Regions from separate parts of the Agrobacterium sp. ES01 genome, predicted to be linked through region 1. Evidence: predicted binding sites of a transcription regulator. Region 1 holds the regulator's gene; each other region holds the start of a gene.
What was found. The regulator LexA, encoded in region 1, represses DNA repair genes until DNA is damaged. The targets are predictions, from matches to a motif close to TGTTCNNNNTGTGTTCNG.
Positions count from the first base shown of each region.

Region 2: ACQQ2Q_RS06375 (YifB family Mg chelatase-like AAA ATPase) is a predicted target of LexA. The motif match lies at 6,506-6,523, and genes of this name have one in related genera.
Region 3: ACQQ2Q_RS06040 (DNA recombination protein RmuC) is a predicted target of LexA. The motif match lies at 1,650-1,667, and genes of this name have one in related genera.

Region 1 is NZ_JBNQTH010000003.1:45,282-53,483, forward strand. Features, by position in the region: gene ACQQ2Q_RS09505 (pyruvate dehydrogenase complex E1 component subunit beta) at 1-335, opposite strand, end outside; gene pdhA (pyruvate dehydrogenase (acetyl-transferring) E1 component subunit alpha) at 353-1,399, opposite strand; gene ACQQ2Q_RS09515 (FtsB family cell division protein) at 1,548-1,871, opposite strand; gene eno (phosphopyruvate hydratase) at 2,054-3,328, opposite strand; gene kdsA (3-deoxy-8-phosphooctulonate synthase) at 3,488-4,333, opposite strand; gene ACQQ2Q_RS09530 (VOC family protein) at 4,330-5,226, opposite strand; gene lexA (transcriptional repressor LexA) at 5,438-6,151, shown strand; gene ACQQ2Q_RS09540 (ComEC/Rec2 family competence protein) at 6,105-8,202, opposite strand, start outside.
Region 2 is NZ_JBNQTH010000001.1:1,296,994-1,305,195, reverse strand. Features, by position in the region: gene ACQQ2Q_RS06410 (YraN family protein) at 1-358, shown strand, start outside; gene rsmI (16S rRNA (cytidine(1402)-2'-O)-methyltransferase) at 1-3, shown strand, start outside; gene ACQQ2Q_RS06405 (extracellular solute-binding protein) at 500-1,798, shown strand; gene ACQQ2Q_RS06400 (ABC transporter permease subunit) at 1,873-2,754, shown strand; gene ugpE (sn-glycerol-3-phosphate ABC transporter permease UgpE) at 2,766-3,608, shown strand; gene ACQQ2Q_RS06390 (sn-glycerol-3-phosphate import ATP-binding protein UgpC) at 3,623-4,747, shown strand; gene ACQQ2Q_RS06385 (cupin domain-containing protein) at 4,876-5,376, shown strand; gene gshB (glutathione synthase) at 5,474-6,421, shown strand; gene ACQQ2Q_RS06375 (YifB family Mg chelatase-like AAA ATPase) at 6,612-8,144, shown strand.
Region 3 is NZ_JBNQTH010000001.1:1,223,262-1,231,463, reverse strand. Features, by position in the region: gene ACQQ2Q_RS06045 (ribokinase) at 1-326, opposite strand, end outside; gene ACQQ2Q_RS06040 (DNA recombination protein RmuC) at 372-1,616, opposite strand; gene ACQQ2Q_RS06035 (methyl-accepting chemotaxis protein) at 1,848-3,353, shown strand; gene def (peptide deformylase) at 3,439-3,954, shown strand; gene fmt (methionyl-tRNA formyltransferase) at 4,023-4,958, shown strand; gene truA (tRNA pseudouridine(38-40) synthase TruA) at 4,958-5,713, shown strand; gene arsC (arsenate reductase (glutaredoxin)) at 5,806-6,210, shown strand; gene ACQQ2Q_RS06010 (hypothetical protein) at 6,213-6,809, opposite strand; gene dapE (succinyl-diaminopimelate desuccinylase) at 6,796-7,989, opposite strand; gene ACQQ2Q_RS06000 (DUF805 domain-containing protein) at 8,084-8,202, opposite strand, start outside.

The DNA of each region.
Region 1 (8,202 bases):
TCGCGAGCCTTGCCGCCGGACGCATCGGAAGCGGCAGGCGCTTCTTCGGCCTTGGATGCGGAACCGCCAGCCTTGATGTCATCGGCGCTTTCGCCATCTTCAAGAAGAACAGCAATCGGCGTGTTCACCTTGACGTTTTCGGTGCCGGCTTCGATCAGCAGCTTGCCGATCGTGCCTTCATCCACGGCTTCCACTTCCATGGTCGCCTTGTCAGTTTCGATTTCCGCAATGACGTCGCCGGACGTGACCTTGTCACCTTCCTTTTTCAGCCATTTCGACAGGGTGCCCTCTTCCATTGTCGGAGACAGGGCAGGCATGAGAATTTCTACGGTCATAAACTAGGCCTCCCCGCTCAAAGCAAAATATCGGTGTAAAGCTCGGATACATCCGGCTCTGGATCCGACTGTGCGAAATCGGCGCTATCGGCAACGATGTCGCGCACTTCCTTGTCGAGAGCCTTAAGCTCGTCTTCGCTCGCCCAGCCCTTGTCCATAAGACGGGCTTTCACCTGCTCGATCGGATCGTGCTCGGAACGCATCTTCTGCACTTCATCCTTGGAACGGTATTTCGCAGGGTCGGACATCGAGTGGCCGCGATAACGATAGGTCATCATTTCCAGAATGACCGGACCCTTGCCGCTGCGGGCATATTCGAGAGCCTGTTCGGCTGCAGCCATCACGGCCCGAACGTCCATGCCATCGACCTGCATGCCGGGAATGCCGAACGATGCGCCGCGCTTGGAGTAATCGGTCTGCGCAGTCGAACGTGCGTTCGACGTACCCATGGCGTAACGGTTGTTCTCGATCACATAGACCACCGGAAGCTTCCACAGCTGTGCCATGTTGAAGCTCTCGTAGACCTGGCCCTGGTTGGCCGCGCCATCGCCGAAATACGCAATCGAGACCGACTTGTTGTCGCGGTAGCGGTTGGCAAAGGCCAGACCGGTTCCGAGCGACACCTGCGCGCCAACGATGCCGTGGCCGCCATAGAAGGCCTTTTCCTTGGAGAACATGTGCATGGAGCCACCCTTCCCCTTGGAATAGCCGCCCCGGCGTCCCGTCAGTTCCGCCATCACGCCGCGCGCTTCCATGCCGGTTGCCAGCATGTGACCGTGGTCGCGATAACCGGTGATGACCTGGTCACCATCCTTCTGCGCCATCTGCATGCCAACAACGACAGCTTCCTGACCGATATAGAGGTGACAGAAACCACCGATGAAGCCCATGCCATAAAGTTGGCCGGCTTTTTCTTCAAAACGGCGAATCAAAAGCATCTGCCGATAGGCGGAAAGCTCCTGATCTTTCTTGAACTCGGCGACTGCGCCGTGCTCAAAATCCGTCTTGGTTGTTTTGGAAGCAGGTTTGCGTCCTGCGGTAGACGCGGGTTTTCGCGGCGCCATTCATCCCTCCCTGGGTTTTATGGGCGATATGTTTGTTGTCGCGTACAATAAGCAAGAAACGGCAGCCCGGCAATGCCATAAATGCATGCCTAGCATTCCGAATAAGTCTATGTTTTTTAACGGAAATTGAAGATTAACCGAATTCAAGTTAATTCTTGAAATAGCTATTGAAGATCACAATTTCATCGGGACGCGACATATTCAATTGATATCGCGCCTTCTCATCGATCATGTCTTTCTCAAGCGACCCATCGCTCATCAGCGCCACCTGATTCTCCAGCGTCTTCCGCTGATCCACAAGCGCTGCAAGCTCTCGCTCACGCACGACCCTACGCTTCTCGAAATGCTCTGCGGCAATCAGACCGTAGTCGCCATGAATGCAATGATAGCCGAAATAGCCCAGAAAGGCGATGGTCACCGCTGGGAGAACCAGGCGACCGATTTTACGTTTTTTATGATGGCGGGTCCACATGCGGGGGTATGGCCTTGATACGCGGTACTCAACTAAGCGTTCAAATTAGCTCTGATTGTTTAACCGATCGTTGACCCTGTCAGAAACCGGTAGAATTTGTCTGTCGCACGCCGCACGGTCACGACAAAAAGCCCGCCCCGGTTTCCCGGCGCGGGCTTTTCAATTCAACGATCGAGGACCGATCAGCCCTTGAGGATCGACGTGCCGGCGTAGAAAGCCTGCGGACCGAGACCCTCTTCGATACGGATCAGCTGATTGTACTTTGCCAGACGATCCGAACGCGACAGCGAGCCGGTTTTGATCTGTCCGCAATTGGTCGCAACAGCGAGATCGGCAATCGTCGAGTCTTCCGTTTCGCCCGAGCGATGCGACATGACGGCTGTGTAAGCGGCCTTATGCGCGGTCTCCACGGCATCCAGCGTTTCCGTCAGTGTGCCGATCTGGTTGACCTTGATCAGGATGGAGTTGGCAACGCCCATCTTGATGCCGTCACGCAGACGCGCCGAATTGGTCACGAACAGATCGTCACCCACCAGCTGGCACTTGTCGCCGATCATGTCGGTCAGGGTCTTCCAACCATCCCAGTCGTCTTCGGCCATACCGTCTTCGATGGAGATGATGGGATATTTGGCAACCAGTTCGGCATAATAACCGGCCATCTCGGCGCTATCGAGCACACGGCCCTCGCCCTGCAGATCGTATTTGCCGTCCTTGAAGAATTCGGTCGACGCCGGATCGAGAGCGAGACTGATGTCTTCGCCAGGCTTGTAGCCAGCCTTTTCGATCGCCTTCATGATAATGTCGAGCGCTTCAGGCGCGCTCTTCAGGTCTGGCGCAAAACCGCCTTCATCGCCGACATTGGTGTTGAGGCCCTTGGCGCTCAATTCCTTCTTCAGCACATGAAACACTTCCGAGCCCATGCGAACGGCGTCGCGCAGGGTGTCCGCGCCCACGGGCATGATCATGAATTCCTGGAAGTCGATCGGGTTGTCGGCATGCGCGCCGCCGTTGATGATGTTCATCATCGGAACTGGCAGCGTGCGGGCGTTCGGGCCGCCAACATAACGATAAAGCGGCAGACCGGAGGCTTCGGCAGCAGCCTTGGCAACGGCCAGAGACACACCGAGAACAGCATTTGCCCCGAGGCGCGCTTTGTTTGGCGTGCCGTCCAGCTCGATCATGATGTTGTCGATCTGGATCTGGTTTTCTGCATCCAGGCCGCCAATGGCATCGAAGATCTCGGTGTTGACGGCTTCGACGGCCTTTTCGACGCCCTTGCCAAGATAGCGCTTGCCACCATCGCGAAGCTCGACGGCTTCGTGCGCACCGGTCGAGGCACCCGACGGAACGGCTGCGCGGCCCATGCTGCCGTCTTCAAGAAAGACATCGACCTCTACAGTCGGATTGCCGCGGCTATCGAGAATTTCGCGGCCGATGATGTCGGTGATTGCAGTCATGGGGACCTCCCGGTTTCTGGGTGGGATTGAGGATGGGCCTGTATTAATCGAAGAAGAGAAAAATACAATGGCAAGAGTATGAAAGCTTGGTGTCGCCTGAAGCGAGACAAGCCGAGGTCATCGACAGTGCCTTCGCCTCAGTGTCGAAACTTCGCAGCCTCACCCCTTGGTGATTGCGTCAAACGCCAGAAGGGTTTCCAGAAGCCGCGGCATGTCTTTCAGATGAACCATGTTCGGGCCGTCAGAAGGTGAGTTATCCGGATCCTGATGGGTTTCGATGAACAGCCCGCCAACGCCAACGGCAACGGCGGCACGCGCAAGCGTTTCAACGAATTCGCGCTGGCCACCGGTCGATCCACCCTGCCCGCCCGGTTGTTGCACGGAATGGGTCGCGTCAAACACCACCGGTGCCCCCATGGCCGCCATGATCGGCAAGGCGCGGAAATCAGACACCAGTGTATTGTATCCGAAGGATGCACCGCGCTCGCACAAGAGCACGTTCGGATTGCCGCTTTCGACGATCTTGGCGAGCACGTTCTTCATGTCCCAGGGCGCGAGGAACTGGCCTTTCTTGACGTTGATCGCACGACCAGTCTTGGCAGCAGCGACCAGCAGGTCGGTCTGGCGACTGAGGAAGGCCGGGATTTGCAACACGTCCACCACCGGCGCGACGATGGCACACTGTTCCTCGGTGTGAATGTCGGTCAGCACAGGAAAGCCGAATTCCTTTTTAAGGTCTGCAAACACCTCAAGTGCCTGCTCCAGCCCGATACCGCGTTTTCCAGACAGAGATGTCCGGTTGGCCTTGTCAAAGGAGGACTTGTAGACGAGGCCGATGCCGAGCGTGTCGCAGATTTCCTTGATCTCGCCAGCCATCATAAAGGCATGGTCGCGGCTCTCCATCTGGCAAGGGCCGGCGATCAACGAAAATCGCGCGCTATTGGAAAAGGTGACCTTGCTTGCGCCATCGCCAACGACCACGCTTGAATTTGGTGAAATGCTCATGCCTTGTCCTCGAATATGAATGTTACGCCTTGACCCGCCGATGGTGGAACCACAAGGCGACCCTCCCGGGCTTCGTGAGAAATGCCATTAGCGGCAAGAAGCGCACCTGTCACGCCAAGATCGCCCACGGCAAAGACTAATCCCGCGCCCTCGAGACCGGCGGTCCTGCTCATTACAGATAGACCATAGCTGCGGGTAAATCCGTCCGGCGTCATCACTTCTATCTGAGTGCCGCCGGCAGCGAATTCCAGTCTGCCGCCACGGGTTGCTGAAGCATGCGTCTGCAACACAGCATCGATATAACCCTCAAATATTGAGGGGTCTTCCGCCGTCAAGATCACGCCACTCACACGCACTGCGCCATTGTCGTGTCGCGCCAGCGCCTCCTTGTCGACGGCCAGCGGCAACAGTCGCTCACAGGCAAACAGCAGCAGGTCAGGCGCTTGTTCATCCCTGGCGAAAGCCAGCTTGAAACCGGCTTTCGCCTCGCTTCCATCGGCCGCTTGAACAGGTCGCTCGAAAGACAGCATCTTGCCGGCAGACCGTCCCTCTGCCTCGAACCTTGCGTGATCCGCATCCGCGTCGCGGCTCTCGGCAATAATGGCCGACAGCCCCTCGCCACGATCTGCCCGAAACGCTTCATGGCGCGCCACAAACACATTGCCCTGCCGTATCGCGTCGTGGCATTTCTCAGGATCGGCAACACCCAGAGGCTCCAGATATCCGCCTTCGGAAAAATAAACACAGGCATTTTCGGTGCCGAATGGATGGAGCGCATCGGCTGCGAAAGTAAAACCGAGCGCCGTCAACCGGTTGCGTGCGACCCCAAGCGCGCCGACAGGCAGGACAATATGATCGAGCGCGCGGGCCGGCGAAACAGACGATGAATCCATAAACGGTTCCTCAGCATAAAAACGCGTCGGTTGTGCGCCATCGCAGGCTCAAACACAAGACATCGCAATTTATCGAGCATTGTAGCCCTGATGCGCACGCGCCGACCCATCAATTCCATTGTTGCCAGCCTCACAAAAATTTAGTCACTTGCAGAACACAACTGGAACAGATAGTGTATGTTCTGGATTTGTTTCATCAAAGGGAATCGCAATGCTGACCCGCAAACAACAGGAATTGTTGCTCTTCATTCACGAAAGAATGAAGGAGTCCGGCGTGCCGCCATCCTTTGATGAAATGAAAGATGCACTGGATCTGGCCTCCAAATCCGGCATCCATCGTCTGATCACAGCGCTGGAGGAGCGCGGTTTCATTCGCCGGCTACCCAACAGGGCAAGAGCACTGGAAGTGATCAAGCTTCCCGAAGCCTATTCACCCAGCATGCAGCCACGTCGCGGCGGTTTCTCGCCCAGCGTCATTGAAGGCAGCCGCGGCAAGACGCCACCGCCGATGCTGCGCCAGCCGAGCGAAGACAACAACAATACGGTTTCCGTTCCGGTAATGGGCCGCATTGCCGCCGGTGTGCCAATCTCTGCCATTCAGAACAACACTCATGAAATCAGCATTCCCGCCGAAATGGTCAGCAGCGGCGAGCATTATGCGCTTGAGGTCAAGGGTGACTCGATGATCGAGGCCGGCATCCTTGACGGCGACACCGTGATCATCCGCAACGGCTCGACCGCCAGTCCGGGCGATATCATCGTGGCGCTGGTCGATGACGAGGAAGCAACCCTGAAGCGCTTCCGTCGCAAGGGTGCGTCGATTGCTCTGGAAGCGGCCAATCCGGCTTACGAAACACGGATCTTTGGGCCTGACAGGGTCAAGGTTCAGGGTAAGCTGGTCGGCCTGATCCGCCGCTACCACTGAGGTCGGTGAGCACGGTCTCCACGAGTTTCATATCATAGCGACCGCTGCGCCAATCATATCTGCGATGCAGGCTCCAAGGCCTTGCACGGCCGGAAAAAGCAGAGCGCAAAGCGATTGCCCCGTTGCTGTGTGGGCCCAGCCATATTTCCAAAGAGCCCGTTTTGCGAAGTGTATCGGGCGTGATCAATCTCGCGCCCGAGCGGCAATGGTCATAGCCAAGCCGTCGCGCAGAAATAACAATATCACCGAGATCGCAGGCCAGGCCTGAAAGCCGTGGCTCCTCAAGTGTGACCACCCGCCATCCCCCGCTGATACGGGCAACGCACCAGACCTTGTTCAGGCAGCTGAACTGGCCGTCGACCGACATGTCCAACATATGCGCGAGTTTCGCGCTGGCGTAGCGTATCGCATTTTCCGAAAGCACGGGAAAGCGGCGACCACCATCAGGGGTCGTGATGTCCCGCGGCGCAATCGCCTCGGCAAGCAAGGCATCCTCTTCGAAAGCAGGTTTTTGATGGCTGTGGCGCTGCAAACCGTTCTGCCATTGGGTAAATATGAAGCCCGGCGGTCGGGCGCTCGTAGTGGCGATCACGTCCGCATTGTCGACCCCATTGCCGATCAACCCAACCAGACGACCGTCCTCATAGATCAGCAGATCGGCAGTCCTGTCTTTAGGAAGCGCCAATCCGGTGATCAGACCACCTGCGAGGATGGCGGTGCCAATATGCCTGATGCGACTTCGAAGCAGTGCCAGTATCAGCATGCCCGTAACCGCTAACGGCAAAACCCAACGGGCCAGTCGCGCGCTACCGACATCGCCACCCCATTCGGCGACAGTATGGGCGATCGCGATGACGAGACCGAGTCCATGCCCCATGACGTCAAGCGGAAGTCTGTCGAGGCCGATGGGCATCAGCAACATCGACACCAGGCCGGCCGGCATCACCACAAATGTGATGATCGGCATCGCCAACAGATTGGCCGGTAAACTATAGCCGGCGAGGCGGTGGAAATGCTCCAACGAAAAGATCGCCGTCGACAAACCACCAATCACGGAAGTGAGGATCAGCCCGCCAACCACGCGGATGATCGCACCGGCAAAGGGCATATCAGGCAAAAAGTCGAAATAGCCGTCGCGGGATCTGCGGAAACGCCACGCGGAATATCCAGCCACCAGCGCCACGGTTGCTGCAAATGACATCTGAAAGCTTGGCCCCATCACTTCGGAGGGCGAGATTGCCAGTATGATCGTGGCCGCCAGTGCCACATTGCGCATGCTGATCGCTGGCCTGTCCAATAGCACAGCCATGAGCATGATTGCCATCATCACGAAAGCGCGCTGCGCCGACACCTGGGCACCCGAAATCATCAGATAGAAGAATGCCGCGACAAGCGCGCCAGCGGCTGCATACTTCTTGATCGGTCTGGATGGCGCAAAGCCTGTGAACTGGCTCAACACCACCCGTAGACCGACAAAGAACAATCCAGCCGCCAGCGCCATATGCAGGCCGGAAATCGCAATCACATGGGCAAGGCCGGAGCGCCGCAGGTCGTCCAGGACGGGCTCTGAAAGCGCCCGCCGCTCACCTGTCACGATCGCCGCAGCAAAAGCACCTTCGTCTCCGCCGATTGCCGTTCGTATCCGCTCGCCGATAGCGCCACGCACCGACAGTAGATTGGATGCCAATGCCCGTTGCGCAGAGGTCAAAAAATCCGTTTGCGGTTGGTCGGATAGGGTCGAATCGCCGACATCAGGCGCGCCGAGGAAAAAGCCGATAGCGCCAATGCCGTCAAAATAGGCAGAAAAGGCAAAGTCATTCAGTCCGGGTAGCGCAGGCCCCGAGGGAGGAGATAATCTGGCCCTCCCCTCAATCGCGGCACCGATCATAAATGGTCTATGATCCGCGCGCGCCACCAGCGAAACTCTCGAAGGCGGGCGCCGTAACTGGGGTTCTCGGGTCTGTGCAATACGGACGATATAGCGCCATTCGCCGCTCGCCCCCTCCTCTCGCTGCTCGATAATGCCTGTGATATGAGTCGTGACCGGGCTG
Region 2 (8,202 bases), on a different contig from region 1:
TAGGCCGGACCGCAGTCGTAAAAAGGCCGAACGGCGGGGACACTTCGCCGAATATGTTGCCACCCTCTATCTCATTTTGAAGGGCTATCGTGTTCTGGCATTGCGTTACAAGACGCCGCTGGGTGAAATCGACATTGTTGCGCGAAAGGGGGATGTGGCCGTCTTCGTCGAGGTCAAATCGCGCAGATACCCGAGGGCAGCGATCGATGCAGTGACCCCATCAGCCCAGCGTCGGATCCGTGCGGCGAGCGATCTGTGGCTCGCGCGACGTGCCGATGCCAGCGAGCTTTCGCAGCGCTACGACATTATCGCGGTGTTACCACGGACATTGCCAAGGCATTTTATTGACGCCTTCTGAGGTCGGCGAACTGGCGCATATATTCCCCACCGCAATCGCAGGTCTGCATTGTAATATATCTGTCACCAAACTGTTATTGAGGCGTCACGAGACCTCACTATTGCGATCCGCATCCCCAATTCAGGCGGAGAGGATTTTACCATGTTCAAGAAACTTTCGATGGCCGCGCTGGCTGTCAGCTTCACGGCGTCGTCGTCGCTTGCCGCCACCAATATTACCTGGTGGCACGGCATGGGCGGTCGCAACGGCGAAGTCATCAACGAAATCTCGCAGAAGTTCAACGAAGCGCAGAGCGAATGCTCCCTGACTCCGGTATCCAAGGGCACGTACGAAGAAGCGCTTGCTTCGGGGATCGCCGCTTTCCGTTCAGGCGAACAGCCGAACATCCTTCAGGTTTTTGATGCCGGTGCTGCCACCATCATCAACGCCAGGGGCGCGACCATTCCCGCCGAAGATCTGATCAAGAACGCCGGCTATGACTTTAATCGTGACGATTTCATTGAAGGCGTTCGCTACTTCTATGCCGACTCAGACGGCAAGTTCGTTGGCATGCCGTTCAACTCCTCGGCGCCGATCATGTATATCAACGACGAGGCCATCAAGAAGGCTGGTGTCGAAGCGCCCAAGACTTGGGAAGAGTTCGAAGCGATTGCGCCCAAGCTCAAGGAAGCCGGCTATATTCCGCTCGTCCAGTCGCAACTGACCTGGGAGTTCACCGAGAACTTCTTCTCACGTCACAACATTCAGTTTGCGTCGAACAACAACGGTTACGACAGCGTTCAGGATACGACGATCAACGTTACCGATCCGAACCACGTCATGATGTATGAGAAGCTGAAGGCCTGGTACGACGAAGGCTATTTCGCCTATTACGGTGCTGGCTGGTCCGATAACCAGAAGCCTTTCGAAGAAAACAAGGTCGCCTTCTGGATCGGCTCTTCAGGTTCGTTCGGCGGACTGCAGAAAACGGCCCAGATGCCTTTCTCGGCAACTTTCCTTCCTTACTGGAAGTCGATCATTCCTGAAGGTGTACACACCTTTATCGGTGGTGCTGCACTGTTTGCCATGTCCGGCAAGTCCGATGCTGAAAACAAGTGCACTGCGTCCTTCTTCCACTTCCTGACTTCGCCTGAGATCCAGAAGTTCTACCATCAGGCGACTGGCTACGTGGCGATCACCAAGGAAGCCTACGCGCTTGCCAAGTCGGAAGGCTACTACAAGGAAAAGCCTGCCGCTGAAGTTGGTATCGAGCAGCTTTCCCTGCCGGGCGGCGATTGGGACAAGGGCTATCGCCTTGGCTTCTACCCGCAGATCCGCTCTGTGATGGAACGCGAATACAACCGCATCTTCTCTGGCGAAACCACACCGAAGGACGCCATGGAAACCATCAAGAAGGAAGGCGACGAATTGCTCGCACGCTTCGCCAAGACCGCTGGCTGATTGCCACAGTCTCGAATTGAACAGGGTTCCGGGGGTGCTGCACCCCCGGGCTTTTCAGTAAAAAAGGGTTCCTAATGAAGCGCGTGCAGTTCAACTCGCCGGTTCTCCCCTACCTGTTTCTGTTGCCGCAGATGCTGGTCGTGATCATCTTCTTCTATTGGCCGTCGGTGCAGGCGATCCAGTCCTCCTTCTATATCGAGGACCCTTTCGGCTTCGGTTCCACCTTCGTTGGAGCTGCGAACTACACGGATGCTCTTCTGTCCGTGGAGTACCAGAAAATTGCGCGCTTCACGCTCGTCTTCACCATCCTTGTGACGTTTCTTTCTTTGTCGATCGGGCTGCTGCTTGCCGTAAAGGCCGATGCCGTCATTCGCGGCAACGCAACGTATAAAACCTTGCTCATCTGCGTTTATGCGATTGCGCCGCCAGTGGCAGGATTGATCGGCATGATGTTTTTCGACCAGCATATCGGTCCGTTTGTCCAGATGGCCTCGTATCTCGGCTGGGACATGAAGGTCGGTATCAACTATTTCGATACCGCATTTGCAATGGTCACCGTCGCTGTCTGGAAACAGATCCCGTACAATTTCATCTTCGTGCTTTCCGGATTGCAGGGCATTCCGGCCTCCATTCGCGAGGCGGCAGCCATTGACTGTCGTTCAAGCAGTCGGCGCTTCTGGACCGTCATTCTGCCGCTTTTGACGCCAACTGCTTTCTTCCTTCTGATCATCAATATTACCTATGCGTTGTTCGACACCTTCTCGGTCATCGACGTCATGGTGAAGGACAAGGCAGCCAACAATCCGATTACGCTGGTCTACAAGGTCTTCCTTGATGGCTTCCGCGGCAACGATCTCGGCTCCTCATCGGCGCAGTCGGTGATTCTGATGGTGGTCGTCTTTGTCCTCACCATCGTCCAATTCCGCTTCATCGAGCGGCGCGTTCATTACGGTTGAGGACTGACAAGATGTACAAGACCAAATTCTGGGACCATCTCGTTCTCATGGTGGGTGTGGTGTTCATGCTGACCCCGGTCGTGGTGGCGTTCATGACCTCCACGCATGAAGCCGCCGATATCCACATGAAAGGACTGATGCTCACCTGGGGCGGACACTTCACCGATACCTATGAGGCAGTTCTCACCAAAAAAGGCGGTTTTACCGGTCAGGTGACCGGCGCTCGGATGGTGCTCAACTCGCTCATTCTGGGGCTCGGCTTCGCCATCGGCAAGATCGTTCTGTCCATGTTGGCGGCCTATGCGATCGTCTATTTTCGCTTTCGCTTCGCGACACTGGCCTTCTGGATGATCTTCACCACGCTGTTGCTTCCTTTGGAAGTGCGCATCGTCCCATCCTACCAAGTGGCAAGCCAACTTGGCATGCTCAACAGTTATTCCGGCTTGATCGTGCCGCTGCTGGCATCGGCGACCGGCACCTTCTTCTTTCGGCAATTCTTCAAGTCTGTCCCGGATGAATTGCTCGAGGCTGCACGGATCGACGGCGCAGGTCCCTTCAAATTCTTCATCGATATCTTGCTGCCGATATCGCGTACGATGATCGCGGCAGTGTTCATCATCATGTTCGTCTATGGATGGAACCAGTATCTCTGGCCGTTGCTGGTGACGACCGATGAGACCTATTACACGTTGATGCGGGGCATCAAGCAGATCCTGCAGGTATGGATCGGTTCCCAGATTCCCGACTACAATGAAGCCTTCGCGCTCGCCGTGCTGGCACTTCTGCCCCCATTGTTGATTGTCGTCGTCTTCCAGAGTTGGTTCATCAAGGGCCTGACCGAAAGCGACAAATAAGAGGTAAGCGTCCCATGGCGTCGATTGCAATTGAACACGTTTCGAAGATCTATGATGGCGGCGTCCGCGCCGTAAAATCGGTCGACATCGATATCGTCGATGGAGAGTTTATCGTCCTTGTCGGCCCGTCCGGCTGCGGCAAGTCAACTTTGTTGCGAATGGTTGCCGGACTTGAAGACATATCCGAGGGCACGGTTCGCATCGGCGACCGCGTGGTCAACCAAGTGGAACCTGCCGACCGCGACATCGCCATGGTGTTTCAGAACTACGCGCTCTATCCGCATATGACAGTCTATGACAATCTCGCCTATGGCCTGAAAAACCGGAAAACACCCAAGGACGAGATCGCAGCCCGGGTTGCCGAGGCAGCGCGCATGTTGGAGCTTGAGCCCTATCTCAAGCGTAAGCCGAGAGCACTTTCAGGCGGGCAGCGCCAGCGCGTTGCAATGGGTCGAGCCATCGTGCGCAAGCCGGCGGCCTTTCTCTTCGATGAGCCGCTCTCCAATCTCGACGCCAAACTTCGCGTGTCCATGCGCGGCGAAATTCGTCGTCTCCAGCGCCGTCTCGCAACCACTGCGATCTATGTAACCCACGACCAGCTGGAGGCCATGACACTGGCCGACCGTCTGGTCGTTTTGAACGGTGGTGCAATCGAGCAGATTGGAACCCCGCTGGAGGTTTATCACCAGCCAGCATCCACTTTTGTCGCAAGCTTCATCGGTTCGCCGGCCATGAACCTTTTGAATGGTACGGTCGAAGGGTCTCATCTTAGCATAGGCTCTTCGCAGATCGAACTCGGTGCCACGATCAGCGAGGCTGGACCAGTGACGATCGGTATTCGCGGAGAGGATCTGTCGATTGCGACCGACCCGGAGCATGCCATGCTGAGGCTGGAAGTGGATTACGTGGAGGAACTTGGTGCGCAGCGTCTCGTTCATGGACTGCTGGGCGATCAAGCCCTGACGGCTGTACTGCCGACCGAAGTCACCATATCGGGCCGGATGCCTCTTGCCGTTACCGTCGACCGGTTGCATTTCTTCAACGCCGATACGGGCAAGCGGATCGCGACACCGTTTCAGCGTTCCGTGACAGCGGAGCTGGGGCAGGTGGAGATCAATGCACCGGCAGAAGTTCTGTAAATATCCCAAACGCCCGCCCGATCCCTAACGCTTTCGATGGTTACAAGTCTAACAATCCGCTGAACATGTATTTTACCGGGTAATGATAGCGTCGAAGGATCAGAACGTCTTTCGAGGGGGCAGGTATCATGCCGATCAAACTTCTTATTGCCGGGTTGGCCGGGACCATGGCAATCCGCAATGGCTATCGGCAGGCGCCGGTCGCACCGCCGCTTGTGGCCGCAAGCAGCGGGCTTCTGGCGTTGGAAGCGGCACCAATCAAGCCCGAGTGGATCATTCGCGGCACACCTGTCGCGCGGCTTGCCCATCATTCTTCCAGCGATGACGGGGGCGGTATGACAGCTGTTTGGGACTGCACAGCAGGCGAGTTTCGCTGGTTTTTCGGTTGGGATGAGACGGTCGTCATCCAGGAGGGCGAAGTTCATGTTACAGCCGAAGATGGCACGCAGCGTCTCTTGAGGGCCGGTGACATTGCCTATTTCCGTGGGGGAACCTGGGCCGTATGGCGTGTCGATAACTATGTACGAAAGATAGCATTTCTGCGTCGGCCTTTGCCTTTTCCGCTTGCAATTGCGCGTAAAATAAAGGCCGCGATACGCCCCTCTAAACAGCCAGGCATTGACGCGTGACCATGATCGATCTGCGGGCCGGCTAATTCACGTCCGGGCCGTTGCCTTTGCAGTTGGCTCGCCCTAAATCAGGGTGGGTTTCAATGAGGTTCTGGCAATGGCAAAAATTACATCCGTCGCGGTTCAGATGGACCACGTCTCTGGCATCAATATCGCCGGCGATTCTACATTCGCCATGAGCCTTGAGGCGCAGAACCGCGGCTACAAGCTTTTTCACTACACACCAGATCGCCTGGCCATGCGCGATGGCAAGGTTTTTGCGGTTGTAGAGCCGATGGAACTGCGCGACGAGAAGGGCAATCATTTCACGCTTGGTCAGCCCGAGCGGATCGATCTGTCGACTATGGATGTGGTTCTGCTGCGTCAGGATCCGCCCTTCGACATGGCCTATATCACCTCCACCCATTTGCTGGAGCGTATCCATCCGAAGACACTGGTGGTGAATGATCCGGCCTGGGTTCGCAATTCGCCAGAGAAGATCTTCGTTACCGAGTTTGCCGATCTGATGCCGCCGACGCTCATTACCAAGGACGGTGATGAGATTGCGCGTTTTCGTCAGGAAATGGGCGATATCATATTGAAGCCGCTCTACGGCAATGGCGGAGCCGGCGTTTTCCATTCCAGCAAGGATGACCGCAACTTTACCTCGCTACTGGAAATGTTCGGCCAGATGTACCGCGAACCCTATATAGCGCAGGCCTATCTGCCCGCGGTACGCAAGGGTGACAAGCGCATCATTCTGATTGACGGCGAACCGGTTGGCGCCATCAATCGTGTGCCTGCCGAAACAGACAGCCGTTCCAACATGCATGTCGGTGGACGTGCAGAAGCAACCGAACTGACTGCACGGGAAATGGAAATCTGCGCACGCATCGGGCCGGCGCTGCGCGAACGCGGATTCATTCTGGTCGGCATCGATGTGATCGGCGACTATATGACCGAGATCAACGTCACCTCTCCAACTGGAATTCGAGAAGTGAAAAACTTCGGAGGCGCTGACATTGCCGCCTTGATGTGGGATGCGATCGAGAAGAAGCGCGCCTAGGTTATCCGAGACTCCTTCTCTCTGGACACGTTTTGTTCTTGTCGCTCAACCGCTTACAACCCAAATGCTCGCTTGGGTTTAAGTTGTTCGCTAAATGTTCTTGTTTTCCGCGGGAAATGATGTCACCTTGCAACCTGTTGTCCGCGAAAGATGTATTTCGTGGTCCTCTCCGGGTGGATTGGGGCAGGCAATGGTTGCACGTGTCAGTACAGTTGCATTTCAGGGAGTCGATGGCGTTCCGGTCGATGTTCAGGTCATGGTGGCGCCTGGAAAGGTCGGCATGCAGATCGTCGGACTGCCCGACAAGGCAGTGGCGGAGAGCCGAGAACGGGTACAGGCGGCACTCCACGCCTCTGGCCTTTCACTGCCGGCAAAGCGCGTAACGGTCAATCTCGCGCCAGCGGATTTGCCCAAAGAGGGTTCTCATTTCGACTTGCCGATTGCACTTGGTCTTATGGCGGCACTCGGTGCCATTCCAGCGGACGCCCTGCAGGATTATGTCGTGATCGGGGAGTTGAATCTGGACGGCACCATTGCTCTGGTCGCCGGTGCACTTCCTGCGGCAGTCGCCGCCAACGCCATGGGCAAGGGACTGATCTGCCCTGCCGATAGCGGGTCGGAAGCTGCTTGGGCCGGCGCCGATATCGACATCTTGGCACCCAGAAGCCTGATTGCGCTCGCCAATCATTTTCGTGGCACACAGGTGCTGAGCAGGCCCGAGCCGGTCGTACGCGCTTTGCCAAAAAACGTGCCGGATCTGGCAGATATAAAGGGGCAGGAAAGTGCCAAACGTGCGCTTGAGGTCGCGGCCGCAGGAGGCCACAACCTCTTGATGGTCGGCCCACCAGGGTCCGGAAAATCCATGCTCGCGGCACGCCTGCCTTCAATTTTGCCGCCACTGTCCGCGGCAGAACTGCTGGAAGTCTCGATGATCCACTCGATCGCAGGTCAGTTGTCAGGCGGCAAGCTATCGGACACCCGGCCTTTCCGGACGCCTCATCATTCGGCGACCATGGCAGCGCTGGTTGGAGGCGGTTTACGGGCCAAACCAGGCGAGGCATCGATTGCCCATCACGGCATTCTCTTTCTCGACGAACTCCCGGAATTCTCGCCCCAGGTGCTGGATGCCCTGCGCCAGCCGCTGGAAACGGGAGACTGTATCATCGCCCGGGCCAACCACAGGGTCACTTATCCCGCGCGCTTCCAGCTCGTGGCTGCCATGAATCCATGTCGTTGCGGTATGGCTGGCGAGCCGGGTCACAGCTGTGCGCGCGGTCCGCGCTGCGCCTCTGACTATCAGGCCCGTATTTCCGGCCCGCTCATGGACCGCATCGATATCCGTATTGATGTCCCATCCGTGTCTGCAACGGACCTTATAAGGCCGCGACCGGCTGAGGCCAGCGCAGAGATCGCAAGGCGTGTAGCCACTGCGCGGGAAAGGCAGAGAATACGCTTCGAAGAGGCCGGCATGCCCGACATCTACCTCAATGCAAGGGCTTCCACTTCCCTCATCGAAAAACTGGCAGAACCTGATCCCGGCGGCCTGCAATTACTGAGAGATGCAGCCGAGAAATTCCGGTTTTCCGCAAGGGGTTACCATCGGGTATTGAAGGTTGCCAGAACGCTTGCCGATCTCGATGGGTCGGACAAGTTGGGCCGCATCCACTTGGCCGAAGCGATATCCTACCGTATTCCGGCCGAACGGCAGATGGCCGCTGCGTGACGTCGCGCGCAGCGGCCAGTTGATAGATTTCGTCAATCATTCAATTGGGGCGAGCGGC
Region 3 (8,202 bases), on a different contig from region 1:
CCGGCAACGACGGCAATCATGTTCTCGCCATCGCCGCCAACAAGGATCAACGCGGTTCCGGTGGCCGTGTCGGCTCGTGCAATACTGGTAAGATCGGTTCCAGCATCCAGCAGTTCTGCCAGAGCCGGCTCTGCGAACTCATCCTTGCCGACGGCGCCAACCATCTTAACCGTAGCGCCGGCACGGGTCGCCGCCAGTGCCTGATTTGCACCTTTGCCCCCGGCTGCCGTGGCAAAACTGTTGCCGGCCACGGTCTCACCAGGTTTCGGCAGACGTTCAGTTGTGGCGACAAGGTCCATATTGATGGAGCCAAAAACGGTGATCATGTTGATTGGTCCTCGTGACGATAAGCGCGCTTTGTGCCGCTCAGACTAATCTTCGTCAACCACCCTGAGCTTCAGCAACCCAGTTCTGCTTTCAACGGCTGCGGACGAAGGGCTGTGCGGCTGGGCTGTGGCAGTGCCACCCGTATGTTCGAATTCCAGCGCCTCGATCTTCGCTCCGCGTTTTGCAATTTTGTCCGACGATGTCACGATCATCTCCACATCTTTCTGTGCCGAGAGAAAATGGCTTTGCAGCTTTCGTGTTCTGTCATCCAGCCGTGACAGATCGTCCATCAGGCTGACGACTTCGCCTTGGATGACATGTGCCTGTTCGCGCATGCGCTGGTCTTTGAGGACAGCCTGGATAACCTGGATCGACAACATCAGAAGCGATGGGGATACGATCACGACGCGTGAACGATGCGCCTTCTGCACCACGCTTTCAAAATTCTCGTGGATCTCGGCGAAAATCGACTCCGATGGCACGAACATGAAGGCCATTTCCTGGGTCTCGCCTGCAATCAGATATTTTTCGGAAATATCTTTGATGTGCACCTCAAGGTCGCGCTTGAACTGCTGGCTGGCTGTCTTCTTGCCCTCCGGCGATTCCGTATCGCGAATGGCATTCCAGGCCTCCAGCGGAAATTTGGCATCGACCACCAAGGGCGGGGCATCGTTCGGCATACGGATCGTACAGTCGGGCCGTGAGCTGTTGGATAGCGTTGTCTGGAATTCATAAGCGCCGATGGGCAAGCCATCGGCAACAATCGTTTCCATGCGCGATTGGCCAAAAGCGCCGCGGGTTTGTTTGTTGGACAGGATCGCCTGAAGGCTGACAACGTCCTTTGCCAGTGCCTGGATATTGTTCTGCGCCATATCGATGGAGGTCAGCCGTTCTTGCAGGCTTCTCAGGTTTTCATGGGTAGATTTCGTCTGTTCGGCAATCGACGATCCCAGTCGATGGGACATTCCATCAAGACGTTCGTTCATGGATTGGTTGAATTCGGCCTGACGATTGCTGAAAACATCGGTCATCGCTGCAATTCGGCCCTGCATTTCCGACTGCAGCCTGAACAGTTCGGCCATACGTTTCTCAGCAATGAAATCCCGGGTGGCCGCAGCCTCTTCCACCGCCCGCGCCCGTGATGCGGTGCTCCGGCGGCCGATCAGCACTGCGATGACGGTCACTGCGATCAGCAGGCAGATTGCAACTAACGCAAAAGCTCCGGCTGAAAGAGATAAATCTCCGATGAGGAGTACCGGTTGTTCAGAATGGAAGGAAATCTGGTTCATGTCGCAAAGCCTATCAGATTTTGACAAAGAGAATAGATCAAAACAAGAACAAAAATTGGTTCAATGCTTCTAAGTCAGCAACGAATTGACGACCGGCCCGCCGGACCGCCTGCAGTCCAGCCGGAATTTTGACGCCGTTTACGCATCGTTCAGGCTTTTGAGGGATTTACTGAATTCTGCCGTGGCAATTAACCGTGCCGCATTCTCCCATTGCCTCAGAGAAGTTTCTTCATGTCTAAAGATATCGATAGCGCCCTCGCGGAACGTCTCGCATTTATGAATTTGGATCGGGAGAGCTCGAAGCGCCTAGCTGAACTTCGCCCAACGCTGGACGAGGTCATGGGACCGGCCTTGGACGAATTCTACGCCAAGATTGCAGTCCACCCCAAGCTTGCTCATTTCTTCCGTGACAAGAGCCACATGGCCGGCGCCAAAAAGGCCCAGGTCGGTCATTGGAGCAAACTTGCGCGCGGGACATTCGACAAGGAATTTGTTGATGGTGTGACGGCAATTGGCCGCACACATGCCCGCATCGGCCTTGAGCCAAAGTGGTATATCGGCGGTTATTCTCTGTTGATGAGCAGGCTGATCGAAGGTGTTTTAAAGAAACACTGGCCTTTCCCCTTCGGCAAGCAATATGCCGCATCGCTCAGCGACAAACTCAGCGTCGTGGTCAAGGCCGCCATGCTCGACATGGATTATGCAATCTCGGTCTATATCGATGCGCTCGATGAGCAGCGTCTGAAACTCGAGGAAGAGCGTGCTCGCGTGGAGGAAGACCAGAAGGTCGCTATGGAACACCTGCGCCGGGGACTGGAGGCGCTGGCCCGCGGTGATTTTGAAGCCAAGATGCCGGCCAACATGCCCGGGAATTTCCAGCAAATGGGCGACGATTACAATCGCACGGTTGAAGGCCTGAACAAATTCTTTGCCGCCATTCGGAACTCGTCGGAAGAAATCCTCGACGGTACCGAGGCGATTTCGGGTGCTGCCGATGAACTGGCGCAGCGCACATCGGCACAGGCCTCCGGCTTGCAAGAGAGTTCAACTGCTCTTCAGCAGCTTGCGGTCAGCGTCAGCCAGACGGCGTCCAATGCGGAGCGGGCTTCAACCACAGTGAGCGATACTCAAAACCGTGCGCGCTCATCCGGGGAGGTTGTCACCAAGGCGGTGTCTGCAATGGCGGAGATTGAAAAGTCTTCGAGCGAGATCTCCAAGATCATCGGCGTGATCGATGAAATCGCCTTCCAAACCAATCTTCTGGCCCTGAATGCAGGGGTGGAAGCGGCGCGTGCCGGCGATGCCGGCAAGGGCTTCGCGGTTGTGGCGCAGGAAGTCCGCCATCTTGCGCAACGAAGCGCCGACGCGGCCAAGGAAATCAAGGGCCTCATCACCCAGAGTTCGAACCAGGTGAATGAAGGCGTCGGCCTTGTTAGTGAAACGGGCGCCGCCCTTTCGGATATCATCGAGCGAATCAATTCGGTCAATACGATTGTCTCCGAGATAGCGACTGCCGCCAAGGATCAGTCGACGGCGCTAAGTGATGTCAACGAGGCAACGCGCACCATCGATACGCTCACGCACAAGAATTCGGCGATGGTCGAGCAGACCTCGGAGGAAACCCGCCGCCTGCGCAATGAGGTGGCTGGTTTGGTCGCACTTCTCGGCAATCTGCGTACTGGCTCTGAGAAAAGTTCAAACGCGTCCGCGTCGACAGTGCAGCGCCACGCTGCCTGATTGGGGTTATTCAGCACCGGAGTGGTTCGTGCCGCTTCGGTGTTTTCTCTTTCCTTCCCCCGGAAAGATGCGTTATGGGAAAACTATGACGATCAAGCCTCTTATCATCCTGCCCGATCCCATTCTCCGCCAGAGCTCTCAGCCGGTGGAGAGGTTCGATTCCGACCTTCATAAACTGGCCGACGACATGCTCGACACCATGTACGAGGCGCCAGGTATAGGCCTTGCGGCGATCCAGATCGGTGTAGCTCGCCGTCTTCTGGTCATCGATATCAGCAAGGAAGATGAAGACCGCCAGCCGCTGGTCTTCATCAATCCCGAGATTATCACGTCCTCGGATGAGCGCTCGACCTATGAAGAGGGTTGCCTCTCCATTCCGGATTATTATGCGGAAGTGGAGCGTCCGGCTGCCGTGACGGTCAAGTCGCTCGATAGGGATGGGCGCGAACAGATGACCGAGGCCGACGGATTGCTCGCGACCTGCCTGCAGCACGAAATCGATCACCTGAATGGTGTACTTTTCATTGATCACATTTCGCGGTTGAAGCGGGAAATGGTGATCAAGAGGTTCACGAAATCCGCCAAAACACGGGCGATCTGAACCGATCGTCAGACTGTCAGGGGCAGGATTTCCCCTCTCGATCCGATTGTAGAAGCGACGGAACGCACATGGCTTTGCGCATCATCTTCATGGGGACCCCTGATTTTTCGGTTCCGACACTGAGAGCGCTGGCAGATGCCGGCCATGAGGTTGTCGCTATCTATTCGCAGCCACCGCGCCCGGGCGGACGCCGTGGCCTCGACCTCAAGAAATCTCCAGTCCATCAGGCAGCTGAAGAGCTTGGTATCGAGGTATTCACGCCGCTTAATTTCAAGAGTGATGAAGACCGCCAGATTTTCAGCAGCCATAACGCAGATGTTGCCGTCGTCGTTGCCTACGGACTGCTATTGCCAGAGGAGGTGCTCAACGCGCCACGTCTCGGTTGCTACAACGGTCACGCTTCACTTCTGCCGCGTTGGCGCGGAGCGGCCCCCATTCAGCGCGCCATCATGGCGGGTGATCCGCAGACCGGCATGAATATCATGCAGATGGAGAAGGGCCTCGACACCGGCCCCGTAGCGCTCGTCCGTAAAGTGACGATCGGCGCGGATATGACCGCAGGCGAATTGCACGATGAATTGAGTGACATTGGTGCCAAGGCCATGGTGGATGCCATGGCATTGCTGGAGGCCGGCGATCTAGAGCTGACGGCTCAGCCGGAAGATGGTGTCGTCTATGCCTCAAAGATCGACAAGGCGGAAACCCGTATCGATTTTGACCGTCCGTCAACCGACGTACACAATCACATTCGCGGCCTAGCGCCGTTTCCAGGTGCCTGGTTCGAGTTGCAGATCAACGGCAAGCCCGAGCGCGTGAAGGTTCTGGCTACGTCTCTTGCAAAAGGGGAGGGAAGACCAGGCGACGTGCTGGACGATACCCTGACCGTCGCTTGCGCGCGCGGCGCTGTCCGGCTGACGCGCCTGCAAAAGGCTGGCGGCAAGCCGCTGATCGCTGAGGATTTCCTGCGCGGGACAGCCATTCCGGCTGGCACGAGGCTCTCCTGATGCCACGCTTCCGTATGACGGTCGAATATGACGGTACGCCCTATGTCGGTTGGCAACGGCAGGACAATGGTCGTTCCGCGCAAGGCGCTCTGGAGGCAGCGGTTCTTTCCCTGACGGGAGAAACCGTCTCTGTGAGGGGTGCAGGTCGTACCGATTCCGGCGTCCACGCGGTTGGACAGGTTGCCCATGTGGATTTGACCCGAGACTGGCAGCCGCACAAATTGCGCAATGCATTGAACGCTCATCTGGCAACAGCCGGAGATTCTGTGTCTGTTCTGGATGTGATGGCCGTCGCAGATGGTTTCGATGCCCGATTTTCAGCGCTCAAACGGCACTATCTCTACCGCATCGTCAACCGCCCGTCGCGCTTGGCCCTCGAGGCAAAGCGGGCCTGGTGGGTGAAGAAGGATCTCGATCACGACGCGATGCATGCAGCGGCACAGCAACTCGTCGGGCATCACGATTTTACCACCTTCCGCTCCGTGCACTGCCAGGCCCAAAGCCCCGTTCGCACGCTGGATCGGCTTGATGTTGCTCGCAATGGCGAACTGATCGAGATCCGTGCATCGGCTCAGAGCTTTCTGCACAATCAGATCCGCTCCTTCGCCGGCACATTGAAACTCGCGGGCGAGGGAAAAATGTCCGTGGGCGATGTCCGGGCTGCCCTCGAGGCACGCGATCGAAAGGCCTGCGGTCCGGTTGCGCCACCCACAGGCCTGTACTTCATGAAGGTCGACTATCCAGGCGATCCATGACCGTCGGAAGGGCAGGGCTCTGCCTTGCCAAATGCGTTGTGAGTTAATATCAATAGTTCTGGAATTAACGAAGTGTTGGCAAGGAGCGCGCCGTGACGATCACCATCTATCACAACCCTGATTGTGGCACCTCGCGAAACACTTTGGCGATGATCCGGCAAGCTGGCGAAGAGCCAGTCATTATCGAGTATCTGAAGACACCTCCAAACCGCGAAAAGCTGATCTCGCTGATTGCAGCGATGGGCGCGACGCCGCGTGACCTCTTGCGACAGAAGGGAACGCCCTATGATGAGCTTGGCCTCGTTGACAAATCACTGTCGGATGAGAGCCTGATCGACGCGATGATGGCGCATCCAATCCTGATCAACAGGCCGATTGTTGAAACGCAAAAGGGAACGCGCCTTTGCCGCCCGTCCGAACTGGTTCTGGAAATACTGCCGAACGCAGATATTGGTGCATTCACGAAGGAAGACGGCGAAGTCGTCAAGGCGTCCTGAATTCAGCCCGGTGAGACGCTCAAAAAACGTTCCAGCATGTCTGAAAAGAGAATGGTCGGCACCAGTAGCAGCATGGTGAAGGCAGCGGCTGTCAGCGTATGGCCGTCGCAGATCATTCTCAGCACCCGGAAATAGGCGGTGATCACGAGCAGCAGAAGCATGAACCAGAGCAACGCCACCAGGCCCGACAAACCGGGCATAAGCATTGTCAGCAAGATCAGTGCGCCATAGCCGTATGATAGCGGCACTGCCAGCCAGTTGATGGCGACGACCACGCTCGAAAATTTCGAGCCCATCCCCAGCAACCAGGCCAGAATTCCGACCAGAACAAGAGGCACGACCCAGTTAATCGCCTCGATCAGAGCCAGACGGAAAAAGAAGAGGCCACCAGCCCTGGCTTCGGCTGGCATGGCGGCGAGATAGGCACTTCGCCACCACATCCAGGACAAAAAGATCGCAGGCGCGGCATAGCCCATCGCCCAGAAGGAGCGAAGACTGCCACGCTCACTCAGGTCGAGATGGCGAAAGCCAGCTGGATTTTGGCGCACCAGCAGCCATAGTCCCTGGATATAGCTCTTGAACTCTTCAAGTCCTGGCATGCTCGAACCATTGTTCGATAAAGGTTTTGTAGATGCGCGTCAGCGTTTCCAGATCCGCGACCGCCACTCTCTCATCGACCATGTGCATGGTTTGGCCGACAAGGCCGAACTCAACCACCGGGCAATAATCCTTGATGAAGCGGGCATCAGATGTGCCTCCGGTCGTCGAAAGCTGAGGCCGCTTCTGCGTCACCGTCTCGATCGCATCCGATATGGACGCCACCAGCGTGTCGTCTTGTGTCAGGAAGACATGGCTCGGTCGTTCCGCCCATATAATTTCATAGCGTGCCGGATCTCGCCCGGGTCGCAAGGTTGGATCCTTCGATGCTTCGTCCAGCCGGCGTTCGATCTCGGCCTTCAGGCTGTCTGCAGTCCAGGTGTCATTGAAGCGAATGTTGAAGCGTCCCGTCGCTTTGGCCGGAATGACATTGGTGGCGCTGTTGTCGACATCGATCGACGTGACTTCAAGATTGGATGGCTGAAAGTTGTCGGTACCATGATCAAAGACGGGGTGCATCAAAGCATCCGCCATTCGAACAATGGACCGTACCGGATTGTCGGCGAGGTGCGGATAGGCCGCATGTCCTTGCGTGCCAAAAACTGTAACTTCCGCCGATAGCGAGCCGCGCCGGCCGATCTTCACCATATCGCCCAGCTTGTCAGGATTGGTCGGCTCGCCAACCAGGCAGGCATCCCAGCGCTCGCCTTTCGCGGCGGCCCATTCCAGCAGCTTTATTGTACCGTTGACGGCAGGACCTTCTTCATCGCCCGTAATCAGAAGCGAGATAGAGCCCTTGGGCGGGCCATTTTCCTCAATGCTTCGCGCGATCGCAGCCACGAAGCAGGCAATTCCGCCCTTCATGTCCACGGCTCCACGACCATAAAGCATGCCGTCGACGATCTCGGCCGAGAACGGGGGATGGTTCCAGTCGCTTTCGGTTCCCACCGGCACGACATCGGTATGTCCCGCAAACATCAGATGCGGACCTTCCGTGCCAATCCGCGCATAAAGGTTCTCGATATCCGGGGTGCCAGGCGAACTCGCCGTCATGCGCGAGACAGTAAAGCCAAGTGGCTCCAGCATGGCTTGAAGCGCATCCAGTGCCCCACCTTCGGCAGGTGTTACGGATGGGCAGCGGATCAGCGTCTGTAGGTTTTCGGTCGGGTTTTCGACAGTCATGGCAATCGCGAATTTGCAAAGAAGGAGGGAAGTCTAGGGGCGGGCTAAGGTCTAGCCGATCCAATGTCGTCTGTCACCATCGACCCTTGTACGATCAGGTCGCCGGCCAATCCGTCGCAGAACCGAAGCCGTTGGCTTGTGGCGTTGACGGCCACAGGCACAGAGCTATCAGCATGACGAATGAAATGACCGGAACGAAGATAAGGCAGGCAA